Regions from separate parts of the Cytobacillus sp. ABV4_503 genome, predicted to be linked through region 1. Evidence: a T-box and tRNA genes for the amino acid it is inferred to sense, from the RefSeq annotation. Region 1 holds a T-box; the other regions hold tRNA genes.
What was found. The T-box of region 1 lies ahead of proS (proline--tRNA ligase). A T-box ahead of a tRNA ligase gene usually reads a tRNA of that ligase, here a tRNA-Pro.
Positions count from the first base shown of each region.

Region 2: it encodes a tRNA-Pro, which carries the amino acid that the T-box ahead of proS (proline--tRNA ligase) is inferred to sense. The anticodon was not compared.
Region 3: it encodes a tRNA-Pro, which carries the amino acid that the T-box ahead of proS (proline--tRNA ligase) is inferred to sense. The anticodon was not compared.
Region 4: it encodes a tRNA-Pro, which carries the amino acid that the T-box ahead of proS (proline--tRNA ligase) is inferred to sense. The anticodon was not compared.

Region 1 covers NZ_JBSWTH010000001.1:319,100-324,394, reverse strand. Annotated here, with positions in the region: gene ACXAD1_RS01725 (cysteine hydrolase family protein) at 1-296, opposite strand, end outside; gene proS (proline--tRNA ligase) at 600-2,036, opposite strand; T-box leader at 2,091-2,305, opposite strand; gene ACXAD1_RS01715 (DUF1284 domain-containing protein) at 2,518-2,934, shown strand; gene ACXAD1_RS01710 (DUF3291 domain-containing protein) at 3,088-3,546, shown strand; gene ACXAD1_RS01705 (2-thiouracil desulfurase family protein) at 3,690-4,148, opposite strand; gene ACXAD1_RS01700 (DUF4822 domain-containing protein) at 4,708-5,295, opposite strand, start outside.
Region 2 covers NZ_JBSWTH010000001.1:4,034,045-4,039,339, forward strand. Annotated here, with positions in the region: tRNA gene ACXAD1_RS20225 (tRNA-Glu) at 1-67, opposite strand, end outside; tRNA gene ACXAD1_RS20230 (tRNA-Ser) at 72-162, opposite strand; tRNA gene ACXAD1_RS20235 (tRNA-Asn) at 168-242, opposite strand; tRNA gene ACXAD1_RS20240 (tRNA-Ile) at 257-333, opposite strand; tRNA gene ACXAD1_RS20245 (tRNA-Gly) at 338-411, opposite strand; tRNA gene ACXAD1_RS20250 (tRNA-Phe) at 426-501, opposite strand; tRNA gene ACXAD1_RS20255 (tRNA-Asp) at 525-601, opposite strand; tRNA gene ACXAD1_RS20260 (tRNA-Met) at 605-678, opposite strand; tRNA gene ACXAD1_RS20265 (tRNA-Ser) at 697-789, opposite strand; tRNA gene ACXAD1_RS20270 (tRNA-Ile) at 803-879, opposite strand; tRNA gene ACXAD1_RS20275 (tRNA-Met) at 897-973, opposite strand; tRNA gene ACXAD1_RS20280 (tRNA-Ala) at 992-1,067, opposite strand; tRNA gene ACXAD1_RS20285 (tRNA-Pro) at 1,077-1,153, opposite strand; tRNA gene ACXAD1_RS20290 (tRNA-Arg) at 1,161-1,237, opposite strand; tRNA gene ACXAD1_RS20295 (tRNA-Leu) at 1,253-1,341, opposite strand; tRNA gene ACXAD1_RS20300 (tRNA-Gly) at 1,348-1,422, opposite strand; tRNA gene ACXAD1_RS20305 (tRNA-Leu) at 1,431-1,515, opposite strand; tRNA gene ACXAD1_RS20310 (tRNA-Lys) at 1,531-1,606, opposite strand; tRNA gene ACXAD1_RS20315 (tRNA-Thr) at 1,749-1,824, opposite strand; tRNA gene ACXAD1_RS20320 (tRNA-Val) at 1,845-1,920, opposite strand; rRNA gene rrf (5S ribosomal RNA) at 1,930-2,046, opposite strand; rRNA gene ACXAD1_RS20330 (23S ribosomal RNA) at 2,297-5,232, opposite strand.
Region 3 covers NZ_JBSWTH010000001.1:201,072-206,366, forward strand. Annotated here, with positions in the region: rRNA gene rrf (5S ribosomal RNA) at 95-211, shown strand; tRNA gene ACXAD1_RS00930 (tRNA-Glu) at 235-309, shown strand; tRNA gene ACXAD1_RS00935 (tRNA-Val) at 314-389, shown strand; tRNA gene ACXAD1_RS00940 (tRNA-Lys) at 564-639, shown strand; tRNA gene ACXAD1_RS00945 (tRNA-Leu) at 655-739, shown strand; tRNA gene ACXAD1_RS00950 (tRNA-Gly) at 748-822, shown strand; tRNA gene ACXAD1_RS00955 (tRNA-Arg) at 830-906, shown strand; tRNA gene ACXAD1_RS00960 (tRNA-Pro) at 912-988, shown strand; tRNA gene ACXAD1_RS00965 (tRNA-Ala) at 1,010-1,085, shown strand; tRNA gene ACXAD1_RS00970 (tRNA-Met) at 1,104-1,180, shown strand; tRNA gene ACXAD1_RS00975 (tRNA-Ser) at 1,204-1,296, shown strand; tRNA gene ACXAD1_RS00980 (tRNA-Met) at 1,482-1,555, shown strand; tRNA gene ACXAD1_RS00985 (tRNA-Asp) at 1,559-1,635, shown strand; tRNA gene ACXAD1_RS00990 (tRNA-Phe) at 1,806-1,881, shown strand; tRNA gene ACXAD1_RS00995 (tRNA-Tyr) at 1,904-1,987, shown strand; tRNA gene ACXAD1_RS01000 (tRNA-Trp) at 1,995-2,068, shown strand; tRNA gene ACXAD1_RS01005 (tRNA-His) at 2,080-2,155, shown strand; tRNA gene ACXAD1_RS01010 (tRNA-Gln) at 2,184-2,258, shown strand; tRNA gene ACXAD1_RS01015 (tRNA-Cys) at 2,266-2,339, shown strand; tRNA gene ACXAD1_RS01020 (tRNA-Gly) at 2,354-2,427, shown strand; tRNA gene ACXAD1_RS01025 (tRNA-Ile) at 2,434-2,510, shown strand; gene ACXAD1_RS01030 (cytochrome c oxidase subunit 2A) at 2,865-3,005, shown strand; gene ACXAD1_RS01035 (cytochrome c oxidase subunit II) at 3,018-3,482, shown strand; gene ACXAD1_RS01040 (cbb3-type cytochrome c oxidase subunit I) at 3,494-5,191, shown strand; gene ACXAD1_RS01045 (SCO family protein) at 5,251-5,295, shown strand, end outside.
Region 4 covers NZ_JBSWTH010000002.1:115,592-120,886, forward strand. Annotated here, with positions in the region: gene ACXAD1_RS25555 (Tex family protein) at 1-1,007, shown strand, start outside; gene cmpA (cortex morphogenetic protein CmpA) at 1,236-1,349, opposite strand; gene ACXAD1_RS25565 (SprT family protein) at 1,485-1,946, shown strand; tRNA gene ACXAD1_RS25570 (tRNA-Asn) at 2,111-2,185, shown strand; tRNA gene ACXAD1_RS25575 (tRNA-Ser) at 2,191-2,281, shown strand; tRNA gene ACXAD1_RS25580 (tRNA-Glu) at 2,297-2,368, shown strand; tRNA gene ACXAD1_RS25585 (tRNA-Asp) at 2,401-2,476, shown strand; tRNA gene ACXAD1_RS25590 (tRNA-Gln) at 2,485-2,559, shown strand; tRNA gene ACXAD1_RS25595 (tRNA-Lys) at 2,706-2,781, shown strand; tRNA gene ACXAD1_RS25600 (tRNA-Leu) at 2,797-2,881, shown strand; tRNA gene ACXAD1_RS25605 (tRNA-Leu) at 2,941-3,026, shown strand; tRNA gene ACXAD1_RS25610 (tRNA-Arg) at 3,086-3,162, shown strand; tRNA gene ACXAD1_RS25615 (tRNA-Pro) at 3,168-3,244, shown strand; tRNA gene ACXAD1_RS25620 (tRNA-Gly) at 3,268-3,341, shown strand; rRNA gene ACXAD1_RS25625 (16S ribosomal RNA) at 3,440-4,989, shown strand; rRNA gene ACXAD1_RS25630 (23S ribosomal RNA) at 5,197-5,295, shown strand, end outside.

The sequences.
Region 1 (5,295 bases):
TGAGATTTTAGGTGATCCAGCAGTCCTGTTCCATGAAAAGAATTCGTTGCAGCTTTATCAAAAAACTTTGTCTCCTTAGGCACATTAATTTCTTCGTGAACCTGAAATCCCTTGCCTTTCCCTTCAGCAACATCTATATCCCTAACAAATACAACTGGAACACTGCATTGCTTTGCTTTTTCAATCACTAAATTGATATTCCCAATAAGCTGCTCTTTATTAAAAACTTTACTTTCTTCCAGATTCCCATCAATTAACTCTTGTTGGGCATCAATAATTAATAAGGTTTGATTCAAATGATTTTCCCCTTTCAATACCTTTAAAATTATTTTAGTCCTGTTCCTCTTAATATTTTCACGCCAATATATTTGACTGTCATAATATCTGCCTCCTAAATTAAAACATTGTCCAAGAACGTTATCTTAATTTTTAGACATTTTAGATTTTAACATACTAATCAGTTTAATAAAATATGTTAACGTTACTTTTTTAAATGCTTTACTGTGAAACCTGGACGTTCATAAAAAAAGGCCGCCTGAGTGAGGCGGACCTTAAAATAATTGACCCTGAAAGATCACGTTATATTTCACATTCTCAGTTTAATACGCTCGCGCAAACCAAACCGTATGCTTCGCTTCTTTACCACAATGGATGCATGTGTGCTTAGTTGCCGGAGGGTTGAACGGTATGTTCCTTGTTGTGAATTTTGTTTTTTCTTTTACACTTTCTTCACAGGCGTCTTCTCCGCACCAGCCAGCTAAAATCCAGCCAGGAATGGTGTCATTTAATTCGGATTCTGCTATGTGCTTTTCTAACTGTTCCATTGTATCGATATGTGTGTGCGAATTCTCCGAGCGGAATGCTTTTGCTTTTTCGAATAGACGATTCTGCATGGTTTCAAGCTCTTTTTTAATGCTGTCTACAATGGATTCTAATGGTACGGAAACTTTCTCGTCTAGATCACGTGCTTTCATCAAGCCATGATTTTGGTCTAAATCACGCGGGCCAAGTTCAATTCGCACAGGTACGCCTTTTAGTTCCCACTCATTAAATTTATAGCCTGGTGATTGATCTGAATCATCAAGACGGACACGAATTCCTTCTGCCTTTAGTGCGGCAAAGATTTCGTCCAGCTTCTCCATAATGGCAGGGTTCTTTTTCCATGGCCCGACTGGAATCAGCACAACTTGAGTCGGTGCTATTTTTGGAGGCAGCACAAGACCTTGCTCATCTCCATGAACCATGATGACGGAGCCAATTAACCGTGTAGACGTACCCCAGGATGTAGTATGGACATAGGTATGTTTATTTTCTTTATTCAAATATTTGATATCGAAAGCTTCCGCAAATTTTGTACCTAAGTAGTGTGAGGTACCTGCCTGCACAGCTTTTCCATCTTTCATCATCGCTTCAATGGAAAAAGTATCAATCGCACCGGCAAAGCGTTCTGATGGTGTCTTTTGTCCATCATAAACCGGAATCGCAAGTAATCCTTCTACAACTTCTTTATAAATGGCCAGCATTTGCATGGTTTCCTTACGCGCATCTTCTTCATCCACATGAGCCGTATGGCCTTCCTGCCATAAAAATTCAGAAGTGCGGATAAATGGAAGAGTTTTCTTCTCCCAGCGGAATACATTTGCCCATTGATTGATTAATAATGGCAAATCCCGATAACTCTTAATCCAATCTGAATACAAATGTCCGATCATGGTTTCAGAAGTTGGGCGCAGTGCAAGACGTTCCTCCAGTTTCTCTCCGGCAGCTTCTGTTACCCATGGAAGTTCTGGTGAGAACCCTTCAATGTGATCCTTCTCCTTTTGAAAAAAGGCTTCTGGAATTAACATAGGAAAATATGCATTACGGTGACCGGTTTCTTTGAACCGCTTATCCATTTCTGCCTGAATATGTTCCCATATTTCATATCCATCCGGCTTAAAGGCAATACAGCCGCGAACTGGGGTGTAATCAAATAATTCAGCTTTTTGAATCGTATCAAGATACCATTTTGTAAAGTGGTTTGGTTTTTGAGACATCTTCTCTTCCTCCTGAAAAGTGATTTAAAAAATAAAAAAGCATAAAGAGTCCATCAAAAGGACGTCTTTACGCTAATAGACGTGGTACCACCTTAGTTCGACTTTAATCACAATATAAAGTCCTCTGTACGTTTGTAACGAAACGACCCGGTTAGCTTTACTAACATCTCCGTGGCAGGGTTCAATAAGGAGAGGTGATATAGCTTTCAGCCCAGGCTATATTTTCTGTTTCACAATCCTTATTTACTTGATCACATCATTGATTCCATATATATAAGTTAATATATCAACTTGTCAAAGGCAATTCAATATTTACAGGAGTTTATTTTCCATTTTAAACAGCCTGCCCCGAAAGGCTGTAAACCAGGTTAGCTAAAATGACCCTCAGCTGACCAATTTTAAATGTTATGATAAACAAGTATGTTAACTATATTTATATTTAGTTAACATTCAAACATAAAAGTTAAATTGGGGTGATTTTATGTATAAGCTTCGGGGCCATCATCTTTTTTGCCTACTGGGATATCGGGGAATGGGCTATTCCCAGGAATACGTGGAAAATATGACACGTTTGCATCAAGCCTTGAGAGACAATCCCAGGACATGGGTACAGCTTGTAAAAGGGCCAGATCAGCTGTGTGAAAAGTATCCCAACTCAGGTGAATACCACTGTGAACACGACGATATTTACGCAAGAGATGCTATTATTTTAGAAAAACTGGGACTTAAAATTGGTCAAATCCTGTATTGGAAGGACATTGAGTCGAGCATCCAAAAGTATGCACTTCCCTCAGATATACAAACTGTTTGCGAAACGTGTTCCTGGCGTTCATATGGCGTTTGTGAGGAAGGTATTCAGGATATTCTTTCAGGGAAAGGATTAAGGGAAGTAAAATAACCTTCCCATTTTAAATGCCCATTCTTAAACTTGCTTGAGAACTGTATATCTGGCAACAGCCATTAAATTATTATCCCGTCTCCCAGGTATTGGTCCAGTCCTTATGGAATATATGTAGGTAAAAAAGATAATGGAGGAATTAACTTGGCATTTGTGGCTATTTTGACGGTTGGACGGCTGAAGCATTCAGAAGAACACCCTGCCTCCAGGGAGTTTTTTGAAGCGGGAAATGAAGTCATGCGAGAGGCTGCTAAAACCGGGCACCTCATAAAAGAATTCTCACCAAATAGAGCGAAGTTCCCTGAAGAAACGATTAAAGGAGAGGGTACCCCCATTCTCACCTTAACAGTATGGAAAAACCTTCAGTCTTTATATCAGTTTACTTATTCTGGCCATCATAGGCAGGCATTGCTGGACAGGAATAAGTGGTTTGGGCCTCTACCAGAGAGACAGCCAAACTATGTGGTTTGGTGGACAGATATGTTATCGGATGTATCCTGGAAGGAAGCTTTCAAAAGATATGATTTTTATATCCAGCATGGGCCTGCTTCTTTCGCATTTGACTTTAAGCATGCATTTGATGAACTTGGCAAGCCGGTCTTGGTTAAATAACTAGGCCAAATCTTTTGCTCAGCATAACCTGCTTCAGCCGTTTAGACTCTGCCTGCATTTTAGCAAAGCATGAGAATGGTTCAGGCTTTCAACTTGAACATTAAAGACAGCAATATAGTAATCGGAACTAACCAGGAGCTCCGTCATCCAAGTAAATCAGCCAAACATTCTTCTGATACTACGTTAATGCCATTCCTTTTAAGCAAGGCCGACGTAACTCCATCTCCAGGTATTTTGTTGCCCTTAAACTCGCCGTTATAAATCATGGAACTTCCACAGGAGGGGCTATACTCTTTTAGCACCACTGTGGTAACTTGCAGTTCTTGGGCTTTTCTTAGCGTCATATAGGCTCCTTTTATGTACAAATCCGTAACATCTCTGCCTGATTTTTCAATTACCTTAGCTTTGCCATCAAGAACATCTGCTCCATCACCATCTATTATTTCAGCAGGTTCTCTTGGTGTTGAAAAACCTCCAAGCACCTCAGGACAAACAGTGATTGCCTGCTTCTGGTCCAGCATTTGACGGATCCTTTGATTTAAGCAATGAGTGCCGTTATATCTCACTTCCAACCCTGCTAAACAAGAACTGACTAATATCATTCATGACACCTCAATCTAATAGTTATTCTTCCAATTAAAAGAATCCATGATTATCTAACCGATCGGACTTTATTGCATTGATTGTCTTATTAACTATATACACATAGCAACTCTCCTCAGCATACTCCCCAAAAAATGATACTTTTCTTCAATATATTTGTATAGTCATAAAGACAGGGAATTACCGGTTCTTAAACAAATCTATTAAATAGAAAAGCTGTGATATTATAAACGATAGCAGTAATACAACTATTGTTCCAAATATATAAACACTTTCTTCTGCCGGGTTGCCTCCACCCATGAATACTGAACCAAATATAAAAAAGAGTAAGACACTTACGATTGCAAATAAGAAAAAAATACTAATATACTTTGACATAGCATCCCCCATTAAATCTATTTATATCTATCTTTAATTTCATTCGTTTCTTCTTTAGTATTTCCTTCTTTCATTGCATTGGTATGCTTTTTTTTAAACATACTATTGATTTCCAATAAGAAAAGTTTATGTTTAAAGTAAACAAAAAGGAACGGAAAATCCATTCCTTTTTGATGTTTATTATTTAGTGAATTTCGGTTTAAAATCACCCTTATAAGGTTCATGTTCAACAAACACCGTTATATCTTTGCCATCTTTGTCTTTACCCGTTCTTTTATACGTAAATTTATTCTTATTTAGTTCGGTAAGTTCAAGCGCTGCACCATACTTATTAGCTCCAATTGAAACATGGGCTCTTATTTTATTTTCGTTAACAATATCGAAGTAGCCAAAATCACCGCGGCTTTTTCCTGTTTCAAGATTGAAAAATTCATATTTATTCGTTTTGTCATCAAATTTTGCCAGACTTATAAACATCGTATTATACTTTGTTACATCATTGCCGTCTTCATCTAATACCTTTGTCCCGTTCCAGAGGGTGCTGCCTAGAATCTTATCTCCATCTGTGTCATTAACTATATCCCCCGTAACAGCGTCCAGCTGCTTGTCCGGATCAGTAAAAGAAAGCCCATTTCCTTTATATGGAACATGTTCAACAAATACCTCTACGTCGTTGCCATTAGCGTCTTTTCCTATTCTTTTATAAGTGAAAATATCTTTATATAGTTTTGTCATTTCGACAACAGCTTGATAATTCATTGATTCTGA
Region 2 (5,295 bases), 3.7 Mb from region 1:
CCTACGGGATTCGAACCCGTGTTACCGCCGTGAAAGGGCGGTGTCTTAACCGCTTGACCAAGGGGCCAATATGGCGGAGAAGGAGGGATTTGAACCCTCGCGCCGGTTACCCGACCTACACCCTTAGCAGGGGCGCCTCTTCAGCCACTTGAGTACTTCCCCATATATGGCTCCGCAGGTAGGATTCGAACCTACGACCGTTCGGTTAACAGCCGAATGCTCTACCACTGAGCTACTGCGGAACAATAATATAAAATGGTGGGCCTAAATGGACTCGAACCATCGACCTCACGCTTATCAGGCGTGCGCTCTAACCAGCTGAGCTATAGGCCCATTTTGGAGCGGGTGAAGGGAATCGAACCCTCATCATCAGCTTGGAAGGCTGAGGTTTTACCACTAAACTACACCCGCGTTAAGATTAAAGATGGTGGCTCAGGACGGAATCGAACCGCCGACACAAGGATTTTCAGTCCTTTGCTCTACCGACTGAGCTACTGAGCCGTATATTGTTTATTTTATAAAAATGGCGGTCCGGACGGGACTCGAACCCGCGACCTCCTGCGTGACAGGCAGGCATTCTAACCAACTGAACTACCGGACCAGATTGCGGGGGCAGGATTTGAACCTGCGACCTTCGGGTTATGAGCCCGACGAGCTACCGGACTGCTCCACCCCGCGATAGTATTATTAAAAATATGGAGGAGGAAAGGGGATTCGAACCCCTGCGCGGTTTGACCCGCCTGTCGGTTTTCAAGACCGATCCCTTCAGCCGGACTTGGGTATTCCTCCGTATAAATGAAAGTGGTGGACCTTGTAGGACTCGAACCTACGACCGGACGGTTATGAGCCGTCTGCTCTAACCAGCTGAGCTAAAGGTCCAGCATTGTTTAATTAAATGGTAGCGGCGGAGGGGATCGAACCCCCGACCTCACGGGTATGAACCGTACGCTCTAGCCAGCTGAGCTACACCGCCGAAATGTTAAAATAATAATGGTGGAGCCTAGCGGGATCGAACCGCTGACCTCCTGCGTGCAAAGCAGGCGCTCTCCCAGCTGAGCTAAGGCCCCAATAATAAATGGTCGGGAAGACAGGATTCGAACCTGCGACCCCTTGGTCCCAAACCAAGTGCTCTACCAAGCTGAGCTACTCCCCGTTAATAATGGCGCGCCCGAGAGGAGTCGAACCCCTAACCTTTTGATCCGTAGTCAAACGCTCTATCCAATTGAGCTACGGGCGCATTATTAAATTCTTCTGGTGCCGAGGACCGGAATCGAACCGGTACGGTAGTCACCTACCGCAGGATTTTAAGTCCTGTGCGTCTGCCAGTTCCGCCACCCCGGCAAAAAATGGAGCGGAAGACGGGATTCGAACCCGCGACCCCCACCTTGGCAAGGTGATGTTCTACCACTGAACTACTTCCGCTTAAAGAATGGTGCGGGTGAAGGGAGTCGAACCCCCACGCCTTGCGGCGCCAGATCCTAAGTCTGGTGCGTCTGCCAATTCCGCCACACCCGCAATATTAAATTAAAATGGTGAGCCATGAAGGACTCGAACCTTCGACCCTCTGATTAAAAGTCAGATGCTCTACCGACTGAGCTAATGGCTCATATTTTATGAGACTTCCTAAAGCCTGAAATGTGCAGTCAGATGTTCCAAAGCTAAACGCTTTGTCACAGATTGCTATTCGGGTGAAGTAATTCACTGGTGCTGCAATCTGCTCTACCGACTGAGCTAATGGCTCGCTAAAGTGGTGCCGGCGAGAGGACTTGAACCCCCAACCTACTGATTACAAGTCAGTTGCTCTACCAATTGAGCTACACCGGCAGCTTGTATAATTAAATTGATGGTGGAGGATGACGGGATCGAACCGCCGACCCTCTGCTTGTAAGGCAGATGCTCTCCCAGCTGAGCTAATCCTCCATTATTAACGCCCGGCAGCGTCCTACTCTCACAAGGGGACAGCCCCTAACTACCATCGGCGCTGAGAAGCTTAACTTCCGTGTTCGGTATGGGAACGGGTGTGACCTTCTCGCTATCGCCACCAGACTATTTTTCAAAGACAAGTTTTATTATACCGTCTTTTTAGGATTTTTCAAGAGGAAATTTCATATTTTTCATTCCCTCAAAACTAGATAATGCATGAAGAAGTTTTCCGAGTATTCACCAATGACTTGTCTAGCTTCGGCTCCTAACTTCTCGGCCGTTTCGATCCGTCCCTCCAAATCCCAAAACCAGGATTTGAATGGCCGGCTCTCCAACGTCTCTCGAAGTTGAACAGTCGCCTCCGCTTTTCGTTTTGGTTAAGTCCTCGATCGATTAGTATCAGTCAGCTCCACATGTCGCCACGCTTCCACCTCTGACCTATCAACCTGATCATCTTTCAGGGATCTTACTAGCTTGACGCTATGGGAAATCTCATCTCGAGGGGGGCTTCATGCTTAGATGCTTTCAGCACTTATCCCTTCCGCACATAGCTACCCAGCGATGCCTTTGGCAAGACAACTGGTACACCAGCGGTGCGTCCATCCCGGTCCTCTCGTACTAAGGACAGCTCCTCTCAAATTTCCTGCGCCCACGACGGATAGGGACCGAACTGTCTCACGACGTTCTGAACCCAGCTCGCGTACCGCTTTAATGGGCGAACAGCCCAACCCTTGGGACCGACTACAGCCCCAGGATGCGATGAGCCGACATCGAGGTGCCAAACCTCCCCGTCGATGTGGACTCTTGGGGGAGATAAGCCTGTTATCCCCGGGGTAGCTTTTATCCGTTGAGCGATGGCCCTTCCATGCGGAACCACCGGATCACTAAGCCCGACTTTCGTCCCTGCTCGACTTGTAGGTCTCGCAGTCAAGCTCCCTTGTGCCTTTACACTCTGCGAATGATTTCCAACCATTCTGAGGGAACCTTTGGGCGCCTCCGTTACTTTTTAGGAGGCGACCGCCCCAGTCAAACTGCCCACCTGACACTGTCTCCCGCCCCGATCAGGGGCGCGGGTTAGAATTTCAATACAGCCAGGGTAGTATCCCACCGACGCCTCCACCGAAGCTGGCGCTCCGGCTTCTCAGGCTCCTACCTATCCTGTACAAGCTGTACCAAAATTCAATATCAGGCTACAGTAAAGCTCCACGGGGTCTTTCCGTCCTGTCGCGGGTAACCTGCATCTTCACAGGTACTATAATTTCACCGAGTCTCTCGTTGAGACAGTGCCCAGATCGTTACGCCTTTCGTGCGGGTCGGAACTTACCCGACAAGGAATTTCGCTACCTTAGGACCGTTATAGTTACGGCCGCCGTTTACTGGGGCTTCGATTCAAAGCTTCGCTTGCGCTAACCTCTCCTCTTAACCTTCCAGCACCGGGCAGGCGTCAGCCCCTATACTTCGCCTTGCGGCTTCGCAGAGACCTGTGTTTTTGCTAAACAGTCGCCTGGGCCTATTCACTGCGGCTCATCAGGGCTATGCACCCTAATGAGCACCCCTTCTCCCGAAGTTACGGGGTCATTTTGCCGAGTTCCTTAACGAGAGTTCTCTCGCTCACCTTAGGATTCTCTCCTCGCCTACCTGTGTCGGTTTGCGGTACGGGCACCTTTTCCCTCGCTAGAGGCTTTTCTTGGCAGTGTGGAATCAGGAACTTCGGTACTAAATTTCCCTCGCCGTCACAGCTCAGCCTGTGTGGTAACGGGATTTGCCTCGTTACCGGCCTAACTGCTTGGACGCGCTAATCCAGCAGCGCGCTTACCCTATCCTCCTGCGTCCCCCCATTGCTCAAACGGTAAAGAGGTGGTACAGGAATATCAACCTGTTGTCCATCGCCTACGCTTTTCAGCCTCGGCTTAGGTCCCGACTAACCCTGAGCGGACGAGCCTTCCTCAGGAAACCTTAGGCATTCGGTGGATGGGATTCTCACCCATCTTTCGCTACTCATACCGGCATTCTCACTTCTAAGCGCTCCACCAGTCCTTGCGGTCTGGCTTCAACGCCCTTAGAACGCTCTCCTACCACTGACATCGAAAGATGTCAATCCACAGCTTCGGTGATACGTTTAGCCCCGGTACATTTTCGGCGCGGAGTCACTCGACCAGTGAGCTATTACGCACTCTTTAAATGGTGGCTGCTTCTAAGCCAACATCCTGGTTGTCTAAGCAACTCCACATCCTTTTCCACTTAACGTATACTTTGGGACCTTAGCTGGTGGTCTGGGCTGTTTCCCTCTTGACTACGGATCTTATCACTCGCAGTCTGACTCCCATGGATAAGTCTTTGGCATTCGGAGTTTGTCTGAATTCGGTAACCCGATGGGGGCCCCTAGTCCAAACAGTGCTCTACCTCCAAGACTCTTACTACATGAGGCTAGCCCTAAAGCTATTTCGGAGAGAACCAGCTATCTCCAAGTTCGATTGGAATTTCTCCGCTACCCACACCTCATCCCCGCACTTTTCAACGTGCGTGGGTTCGGGCCTCCATCCAGTGTTACCTGGACTTCACCCTGGACATGGGTAGATCACCTGGTTTCGGGTCTACGACCACATACTCATTCGCCCTATTCAGACTCGCTTTCGCTGCGGCTCCGTCTCTTCAACTTAACCTCGCATGTAATCGTAACTCGCCGGTTCATTCTACAAAAGGCACGCTATCACCCATTAACGGGCTCTAACTACTTGTAGGCACACGGTTTCAGGATCTCTTTCACTCCCCTTCCGGGGTGCTTTTCACCTTTCCCTCACGGTACTGGTTCACTATCGGTCACTAGGGAGTATTTAGCCTTGGGAGATGGTCCTCCCTGCTTCCGACGGGATTTCTCGTGTCCCGCCGTACTCAGGATCCACTCTGGAGGGAACGAAGTTTCAACTACAGGGCTTTTACCTTCTCTGGCCGGCCTTTCCAGACCTGTTCATTTACCTCGTTCCTTTGTAACTCCGTGTAGAGTGTCCTACAACCCCAGGAGGCAAGCCTCCTGGTTTGGGCTAATCCCGTTTCGCTCGCCGCTACTCAGGGAATCGCGTTTGCTTTCTCTTCCTCCGGGTACTTAGATGTTTCAGTTCCCCGGGTCTGCCTTCAATACCCTATGTATTCAGGTAAAGATCCTATCCCATTACGGATAGGGGGTTTCCCCATTCGGAAATCTCCGGATCAAAGCTTACTTACAGCTCCCCGAAGCATATCGGTGTTAGTACCGTCCTTCATCGGCTCCTAGTGCCAAGGCATTCACCGTGCGCCCTTTCTAACTTAACCGTATTTGACGTGTTCATCGAAGATGAACAAGATCAAAGGTTTTTAACTCTATTTAACATAGAG
Region 3 (5,295 bases), 120 kb from region 1:
GAGCCGAAGCTAGACAAGTCATTGGTGAATACTCGGCAATACTTCTTCATGCATTATCTAGTTTTGAGGGAACGAAGTTTCTTCAATCAAATAGTCCGGTGGCGATAGCGAGAAGGTCACACCCGTTCCCATACCGAACACGGAAGTTAAGCTTCTCAGCGCCGATGGTAGTTGGGGGCTGTCCCCCTGTGAGAGTAGGACGCTGCCGGGCACCCTAATTGGGTAATTATATATGGCCCCTTGGTCAAGCGGTTAAGACACCGCCCTTTCACGGCGGTAACACGGGTTCGAATCCCGTAGGGGTCACCATTTTGGAGGATTAGCTCAGCTGGGAGAGCATCTGCCTTACAAGCAGAGGGTCGGCGGTTCGATCCCGTCATCCTCCACCATTACTTTTGGACGAGCGATTTTCTCCTCTTAAGGTATGAGCCATTAGCTCAGTCGGTAGAGCAGATTGCAGCATCAGTGAGACTCTTCACACGAGTAGCAATCTGTGACAAAGCGGTTTAGCTTTGGAACATCTGACTGCACGTATCAGGCTTTAGGAAATCTCATAAAAGTATGAGCCATTAGCTCAGTCGGTAGAGCATCTGACTTTTAATCAGAGGGTCGAAGGTTCGAGTCCTTCATGGCTCACCATTTTAATTTCATATTGCGGGTGTGGCGGAATTGGCAGACGCACCAGACTTAGGATCTGGCGCCGCAAGGCGTGGGGGTTCGACTCCCTTCACCCGCACCATTCTTTAAGCGGAAGTAGTTCAGTGGTAGAACATCACCTTGCCAAGGTGGGGGTCGCGGGTTCGAATCCCGTCTTCCGCTCCATTATTTTGCGCCCGTAGCTCAATTGGATAGAGCGTTTGACTACGGATCAAAAGGTTAGGGGTTCGACTCCTCTCGGGCGCGCCATATTACGGGGAGTAGCTCAGCTTGGTAGAGCACTTGGTTTGGGACCAAGGGGTCGCAGGTTCGAATCCTGTCTTCCCGACCAGAGACACTTCTATTATTACATGGGGCCTTAGCTCAGCTGGGAGAGCGCCTGCTTTGCACGCAGGAGGTCAGCGGTTCGATCCCGCTAGGCTCCACCATAAATATATAATCATTTCGGCGGTGTAGCTCAGCTGGCTAGAGCGTACGGTTCATACCCGTGAGGTCGGGGGTTCGATCCCCTCCGCCGCTACCAATATGATTATTTTTTATTACATCGGAGGAATACCCAAGTCCGGCTGAAGGGATCGGTCTTGAAAACCGACAGGCGGGTCAAACCGCGCAGGGGTTCGAATCCCCTTTCCTCCTCCATATTTCATTTAATAATACTATCGCGGGGTGGAGCACGCCCGAATAAACTTCGAAGGAATTACTTCAGCGCACCGATTGAGCTGCTGCTTGAATAATCTTTCTGAAATCGGGGCGGTACTTCATTGAATAAGCTGCGAGATAAAATGCTAGATGTGAGCATGGGAAAATCACATTAATAATACTATCGCGGGGTGGAGCAGTCCGGTAGCTCGTCGGGCTCATAACCCGAAGGTCGCAGGTTCAAATCCTGCCCCCGCAATCTGGTCCGGTAGTTCAGTTGGTTAGAATGCCTGCCTGTCACGCAGGAGGTCGCGGGTTCGAGTCCCGTCCGGACCGCCATTTTTAAAAAATTAATAATATATTGCTCAGTAGCTCAGTCGGTAGAGGATTTTAAAAGAATGAAGCTGCGAAGCTTCAACATCATCGAATAGCATGCTTTTAAAATCTGCAACAAAGAACGCAGGGCTTTGAAGCACATGTATTTAGCTTTAGGGGAAAAAATATTATATGGCTCAGTAGCTCAGTCGGTAGAGCAAAGGACTGAAAATCCTTGTGTCGGCGGTTCGATTCCGTCCTGAGCCACCATTTCCTAAGTCTTTTCAGACTTGGAGGGGTAGCGAAGTGGCTAAACGCGGCGGACTGTAAATCCGCTCCTTCGGGTTCGGCAGTTCGAATCTGCCCCCCTCCACCATTTATATAGGGGTATAGTTTAATGGTAAAACGAAGGTCTCCAAAACCTTTGATGTGGGTTCGATTCCTACTACCCCTGCCAGTAGGATAGTGGCGGTTGTGGCGAAGTGGTTAACGCATCGGATTGTGGCTCCGACACTCGTGGGTTCGATTCCCATCAATCGCCCCATTATTCTTTTGACAGCATTATTTATTATTGGGCTATAGCCAAGCGGTAAGGCACCGGACTTTGACTCCGTCACTCGCAGGTTCGAATCCTGCTAGCCCAGCCATTTTTAAGGCAGCATAGCCAAGTGGTAAGGCAGAGGTCTGCAAAACCTCCATCCCCGGTTCAAATCCGGGTGTTGCCTCCAAACCATATTCATATGCGGGTGTAGTTTAGTGGTAAAACCTCAGCCTTCCAAGCTGATGATGAGGGTTCGATTCCCTTCACCCGCTCCAACATATGGGCCTATAGCTCAGCTGGTTAGAGCGCACGCCTGATAAGCGTGAGGTCGATGGTTCGAGTCCATTTAGGCCCACCATTATACATACCATTTTCAAACTAATTCCAATAGGAATTAGTTTTTTTTGTGTTTGATAACCCCTTTATAGAACCGTTATTGGATCAATTTATATATATTACCTTTATATCTTTAAAGCCAGATTTAAGAGGATTGCGTGATTTTCTAAATCAGGTGAGTTTATGTGAACTATTTGTGAATCGTTATGCTTGCCAGTACAGAATTCAATGGAAGAAAGCCTTGATATTACTATGTTTTTGCTAGTATTTCAGCATTTTGCCTGCGAGATATTTAAAAAAAGTGTGATTCATTTCACTTTTATGAAAACCCTTCTCAACTATGATGTAGGTAACAAAGCTAAGGAGCTGATGGAAGGTGGAAACGCGAAAAGTGGGCCAAAGCAGTTTAAAGGAACATAACTCTCTAAGGGGTACGTTCTTTTCAGTTACAGTTGTGGGACTTGGGATCTTTGTTACTTATTTAATTGTGTATGGTCTTTACATGGCCAGATTATAGGGGGGATAAAAAATGATGCATCGGTCGGAGAAGATATGGCTGATATTAAGCTTTGGAATGATTATTGGATTCATGCTGATTACGGGCTATCAGACATTCGCCCTGGAGATGGGGCCGCCAAGCTATGGAGAGCGAATTGATCCTCAAAAAGTGGATGAGACAGAGCCGTTTAATATTCCCGGGATTAAGAAGATAGGCGACAATGAGTATGAAGTGGTTATGACCCTTCAGGTATTCAGCTTTACCCCAAATGAAATTGAAGTGCCTGCAGGATCAACGGTTCATTTTACTATGACATCAAAAGATGTCGTGCATGGCTTTCAGGTTGCCGACACGAACTTAAATGCAATGGTTGTGCCTGGCTATGTACAAAAGATCACTCAGAAATTTGATAAGCCAGGTGAATATTTGGTTCTTTGCAATGAGTACTGCGGTGCGGGCCATCAGATGATGAGCACCACCATTACGGTGAAATAAAGGGGGGATAGATGGTGGAAACTGTTATTAAGCAAACAGGAAAAACACAAGCTTTTAAGGATAAAGCAAATAAAGTTATGGGAATTAGCCTGGAGGATGCAAAAATAACGAAATCATATTTATCTGTTGCTTTCTTAGCCATCCTGCTGGGGGGAATACTTGGACTTTTGCAAGGGCTGAACCGGGCTGGAATGCTGGAATTGCCGGCATGGCTGAACTATTATCAGGTTCTTACAGCTCACGGTCTGCTTCTGGTAGTCGTACTGTCGGCTTTCTTCACAATTGGTTACTTTTATGCTGGATTATCGCATACGCTGGGAGGACTGCTTCCTAAGGTAAGAATGATGGCCTGGATTGGCTTCTGGATGAAGATTTTCGGATTTGTCCTAGCTGTGATTCCGATTTTAATGAATGAAGCATCTGTTATGTATACTTTTTATCCGCCAATGGCTGCTTCACCTATTTTCTATATCGGCTTAGTCTTCATTGTATTGGGTGTATGGATGTGCGCCTTTGGTGCCTTTATTAATGTGGCTAGCTGGCGAAAGAGGAATCCCGGCCAGCATGTCCCTATTCTTTCTTTCTTTGCTACCGGTGTTTTTGTTCTCTTATTCTTTGGCAGCATACCTGTAGCCATTGAGGTGTTTACCATTATCCCTTGGGCTTTTGGATGGATGGAGACAATAAATGTCATGGTTGCACGCACGCTGTTCTGGGCGTTCGGCCATACGCTGGTTAACATCTGGTATTTAACCGCGGTCTCTGCCTGGTATGTCATAGTGCCGAAGGTTATTGGCGGCCGAAGATGGAATGACCTTTTAACAAGAATTGTAGTTATTGCACTAGTAATTATGAATATTACCGGCGGTTTCCATCATCAGATTATTGATCCTGGTATTTCTGAACCTGTGAAATACATGCACGTGTTTATGAGTTTGGCGATTGGTTTTCCTTCATTAATGACTGCTTATGCTATGTTTGCGGTATTTGAGCGTACAGCGAGAAAGAAAGGAGGAAGAGGTCTTGTCGGCTGGTATAAGAAACTTCCATGGGGAGATGTTCGGTTTCTCGCGCCATTTATCGCGATGGCTGCTTTTATTCCTGCCGGAGCGGGTGGAATAGTACAAAGCACAAACCAATTGAACCAGGTTGTTCATAACACAATGTGGATTGTCGGTCATTTCCACTTAACGCTTGGCATGTCTGTGGTCATGACGTTCTTCGGCATCAGCTACTGGCTCATTCCTTATGTATCAAAAAGAGTGCTTACACCGCAGATCAATAAACTTGGGGTTATACAAACGATCATATGGACGCTCGGTATGATCATCATGTCCGGAGCGATGCATTGGGTGGGTCTGCTGGGTTCTCCAAGAAGAACTTCCTATTCAACATACTTTGACAATGCGACTGCTTTAAGCTGGGATCCTTATCTGTTCTTCCTGGCTATCGGTGGTAGCCTTCTTATGATCGGTGTACTTATGCAGGTATATGCTGTATTCTACCTCATGTTCTTTGCACCAAAAGGAAACACAGAATTCCCTCTTGCGGAAGTGGAAGAGGATGAAGCGCCAACACCTAGATGGACAGAGCGCTGGGGATTATGGATTGTGTGTATGTTTGTCCTTGTCGGCATGGCTTACGTCATTCCATTGGTCGATTTTATAGTCAATGCACCTCCAGGTTCACCTCCATATAAAACCTGGTAAGGGTAGAGAGATAGCTCGGCTGCTGGGCTGTCTCTTTCTTTAAAAGGAAGTGAAGAATCATGTTTCCAAAAAATAGAACGGTGCTTTCAAGCTTGCTGATACTG
Region 4 (5,295 bases), on a different contig from region 1:
GGGAAACCGAGCAGTTCATCGCTGACATTTTAAAGGACATGAAAGAGGAAATATTCTACCTAATTGTCAATGAAGCAGGGGCGAGCGTATACTCTGCCTCAGATCTTGCCAGAGAAGAGTTTCCTGATCTTCAGGTAGAGGAAAGAAGTGCCGTATCCATCGCCCGCCGACTCCAGGATCCTCTTGCAGAATTGGTTAAGATTGATCCCAAGTCCGTGGGGGTTGGTCAATATCAGCATGACGTATCCCAGAAAAAACTGTCAGAATCACTCTCTTTTGTTGTTGAGACAGCGGTAAACCAAGTGGGTGTTAATGTGAATACAGCGTCATCTTCATTGCTGCAGCATGTAGCTGGCCTTTCGAAAACAGTTGCCGCTAATATAATCAAGAAACGGGAAGAAGAAGGGAAATTTACAGACCGCAAGCAGTTGAAAAAGATTCCGCGCCTTGGGGCCAAAACTTATGAACAGGCGATAGGCTTCCTGCGGATTAACGATGGAAAAGAACCTCTGGACCGGACTGGAATACACCCGGAAACATATGCAGAAGTAAATAAATTGCTTGCTAATCTCGGCTTTAAATCCAGTGACCTTGGAACGCAATCATTGAGGGAAGCACTAAAAGGCATAAATATCAGCCAGACAGCGCGGGAGCTTGAAATTGGTGAACTTACACTGAAAGATATTATTGATGCTTTAATGAGACCGGAAAGAGATCCGCGTGATGAGCTGCCAAAGCCGCTGCTAAAGAAAGAAGTGCTGAAACTTGAAGATCTGCAGGAAGGGATGGAGCTTCAAGGTACAGTGAGAAATGTAGTAGACTTTGGTGCATTTGTTGATATCGGAGTCAAACAGGATGGCCTTGTTCATATTTCCAAACTTAGCCGCCAATTTGTTAAACACCCGCTGGATGTCGTGTCTGTTGGGGATGTAGTAACAGTCTGGGTTGACTCAGTTGATAAGCACAAGGGAAGAGTCGCCTTAACTATGCTTGAACACTCTAATTAACTGAAAAATATTGCTTTGTTTTACTGTCTTCAAAGATTGACTTCTCGAGTCATAAGCCAAATCACATCGGAAATCAATATTTCTAGCGTGATTTGGCCTATTCTTTTAAGGTTTGCAGAGAATGTGTTCTGCTGGACTATGCAATTTCAGTCAGCAAAGTGTCGACTGCGGTTCCGGGTGGAGGTTGTGGCTGATATTAGCTGGTATTCATCTCAGGCTCTCAGCATTTTAAGAGCAGTGTTTCTTTCTATAGAAAAACCAGCACTGATTCAGCAGTTTGATCTGATAGCGGTCTTTTTCATAAAAGGCACGCTGGATTTGATTTTGAAACCAAACAGGCATATGTTTTACCTCCCGTGTATTGGAATCTGATGATTCTCCCTTGGACTGCTAAGGGAGTTCAGAGCTATAAAAGGTATATATAATGTATGCTATAATAGGTTGTCATGTTTACGATAAGAGAGGAAAAACATTGCTATGAATGACCAGGAGCTTCAGACACTTGTTGAAAAGATATCATTAGAAAGCTTCGGCAAGCCCTTTCGCCATCAGGCTTATTTTAATTTGCGTCTTAGATCGACTGGCGGAAGATATATGCTGAGTTCACACCATGTTGAAATAAATAAAAAGTATTATGAACAGCTTGGGGCCGAAGAATTAGAGGGGATTATTAAGCACGAACTCTGTCATTATCACTTGCATTTAGAAGGGAAAGGGTATAAACATCGTGATCAGGATTTCAGAATGCTAATGAAAAAAGTGGGAGCACCTCGATATTGTTCTGCCTTGCCTGATCGCCCAAAAACAAATAAAGCTGCTAAGATTCTTGTTTATATGTGTAAAGAATGCGGCCAAACCTATCAAAGAAAAAGAATAGTTGATACGAATAAATATGTCTGCGGTAAATGCAAGGGGAAATTAGTATTTAAAAAGAATTGACAATAGATTAAATACGCATTATATTTAATAATTGTCGCAGGACAAACAGGACAAACAGCTAATAAATTCTTCTAAAAAACAAGCTTGACTTTTATAGCCAGCGTCCTTATAATATGAAGAGTCGATAAGGTGTTAACTGTTTTATCGATAAAGTTCATTATTATTCCGCAGTAGCTCAGTGGTAGAGCATTCGGCTGTTAACCGAACGGTCGCAGGTTCGAATCCTGCCTGCGGAGCCATATTTGGGGAAGTACTCAAGTGGCTGAAGAGGCGCCCCTGCTAAGGGTGTAGGTCGCGTAAGCGGCGCGAGGGTTCAAATCCCTCCTTCTCCGCCAGAAAATTCTGACAATGGCCCGTTGGTCAAGCGGTTAAGACACCGCCCTTTCACGGCGGTAACACGGGTTCGAATCCCGTACGGGTCACTTTTTTTGTTTCCGACGGTATTTATATGGATGGTCCCGTGGTGTAGCGGTTAACATGCCTGCCTGTCACGCAGGAGATCGCGGGTTCGATTCCCGTCGGGACCGCCATTTGTTATTGGGCTATAGCCAAGCGGTAAGGCACCGGACTTTGACTCCGTCACTCGCAGGTTCGAATCCTGCTAGCCCAGCCATTTTTAAATGAGCCATTAGCTCAGTCGGTAGAGCAGATTGCAGCATCAGTGAATTTCTTCATCCGAATAGCAATCTGTGACAAAGCGGTTTAGCTTTGGAACATCTGACTGCACTTATCAGGCTTTAGGAAGTCTCATAAAAGTATGAGCCATTAGCTCAGTCGGTAGAGCATCTGACTTTTAATCAGAGGGTCGAAGGTTCGAGTCCTTCATGGCTCACCATTTCAATTTCAAATTGCGGGTGTGGCGGAATTGGCAGACGCACCAGACTTAGGATCTGGCGCCGCAAGGCGTGGGGGTTCGACTCCCTTCACCCGCACCATTAATTACCATTGAGATGAGTACCACGTTTTGGTATGATGTTACTTGTCGCTTCATTAAGCGGTCGTGGCGGAATGGCAGACGCGCTAGGTTGAGGGCCTAGTGGGGGCAACCCCGTGGAGGTTCAAGTCCTCTCGGCCGCACCAAAAAAGTTGTTGACATTTTGATTTTAGGTCGTTATAATATAAGAGTTGCTTTAAAAGATGCGCCCGTAGCTCAATTGGATAGAGCGTTTGACTACGGATCAAAAGGTTAGGGGTTCGACTCCTCTCGGGCGCGCCATATTACGGGGAGTAGCTCAGCTTGGTAGAGCACTTGGTTTGGGACCAAGGGGTCGCAGGTTCGAATCCTGTCTTCCCGACCATTCGGGAAACAATAATATTATATGCGGGTGTAGTTTAGTGGTAAAACCTCAGCCTTCCAAGCTGATGATGAGGGTTCGATTCCCTTCACCCGCTCCAAACTTACTGATTGATCTTTGAAAACTGAACGAACAAAAACGTCAACGTTAATTCTTTAGTCTTTTTTGAAAAGACAACTTATGAGCTTAATCAACTCTTATATGGAGAGTTTGATCCTGGCTCAGGACGAACGCTGGCGGCGTGCCTAATACATGCAAGTCGAGCGGACAGATGGGAGCTTGCTCCCTGAAGTCAGCGGCGGACGGGTGAGTAACACGTGGGCAACCTGCCTGTAAGACTGGGATAACTCCGGGAAACCGGGGCTAATACCGGATGATTCTTTCCCTCACATGAGGGAAAGCTGAAAGATGGTTTCGGCTATCACTTACAGATGGGCCCGCGGCGCATTAGCTAGTTGGTGAGGTAACGGCTCACCAAGGCGACGATGCGTAGCCGACCTGAGAGGGTGATCGGCCACACTGGGACTGAGACACGGCCCAGACTCCTACGGGAGGCAGCAGTAGGGAATCTTCCGCAATGGACGAAAGTCTGACGGAGCAACGCCGCGTGAGTGATGAAGGTTTTCGGATCGTAAAACTCTGTTGTTAGGGAAGAATAAGTATCGGAGTAACTGCCGGTACCTTGACGGTACCTAACCAGAAAGCCACGGCTAACTACGTGCCAGCAGCCGCGGTAATACGTAGGTGGCAAGCGTTGTCCGGAATTATTGGGCGTAAAGCGCGCGCAGGCGGTTCCTTAAGTCTGATGTGAAAGCCCCCGGCTCAACCGGGGAGGGTCATTGGAAACTGGGGAACTTGAGTGCAGAAGAGAAGAGTGGAATTCCACGTGTAGCGGTGAAATGCGTAGAGATGTGGAGGAACACCAGTGGCGAAGGCGACTCTTTGGTCTGTAACTGACGCTGAGGCGCGAAAGCGTGGGGAGCAAACAGGATTAGATACCCTGGTAGTCCACGCCGTAAACGATGAGTGCTAAGTGTTAGAGGGTTTCCGCCCTTTAGTGCTGCAGCAAACGCATTAAGCACTCCGCCTGGGGAGTACGGCCGCAAGGCTGAAACTCAAAGGAATTGACGGGGGCCCGCACAAGCGGTGGAGCATGTGGTTTAATTCGAAGCAACGCGAAGAACCTTACCAGGTCTTGACATCTCCTGACAACCCTAGAGATAGGGCGTTCCCCTTCGGGGGACAGGATGACAGGTGGTGCATGGTTGTCGTCAGCTCGTGTCGTGAGATGTTGGGTTAAGTCCCGCAACGAGCGCAACCCTTGATCTTAGTTGCCAGCATTCAGTTGGGCACTCTAAGGTGACTGCCGGTGACAAACCGGAGGAAGGTGGGGATGACGTCAAATCATCATGCCCCTTATGACCTGGGCTACACACGTGCTACAATGGATGGTACAAAGGGCTGCGAGACCGCGAGGTTAAGCGAATCCCATAAAACCATTCTCAGTTCGGATTGCAGGCTGCAACTCGCCTGCATGAAGCCGGAATCGCTAGTAATCGCGGATCAGCATGCCGCGGTGAATACGTTCCCGGGCCTTGTACACACCGCCCGTCACACCACGAGAGTTTGTAACACCCGAAGTCGGTGGGGTAACCTTTTGGAGCCAGCCGCCTAAGGTGGGACAGATGATTGGGGTGAAGTCGTAACAAGGTAGCCGTATCGGAAGGTGCGGCTGGATCACCTCCTTTCTAAGGATATTTACATGAAACGTGACGTGTTTTGTTCGTTCAGTTTTGAGAGTTCAATCTCTCAATGAAAGAGTCGTTCTTTGAAAACTAGATAATGTTAATGAAGAAGCAATAACCGAGTAATCGCCATTTTAGTCAATTCTCTCTATGTTAAATAGAGTTAAAAACCTTTGATGCTTGTTCATCTTCGATGAACCCGTCAAATACGGTTAAGTTAGAAAGGGCGCACGGTGAATGCCTTGGCACTAGGAGCCGATGAAGGACGGTACTAACACCGATATGCTTCGGGGAGCTGTAAGTAAGCTT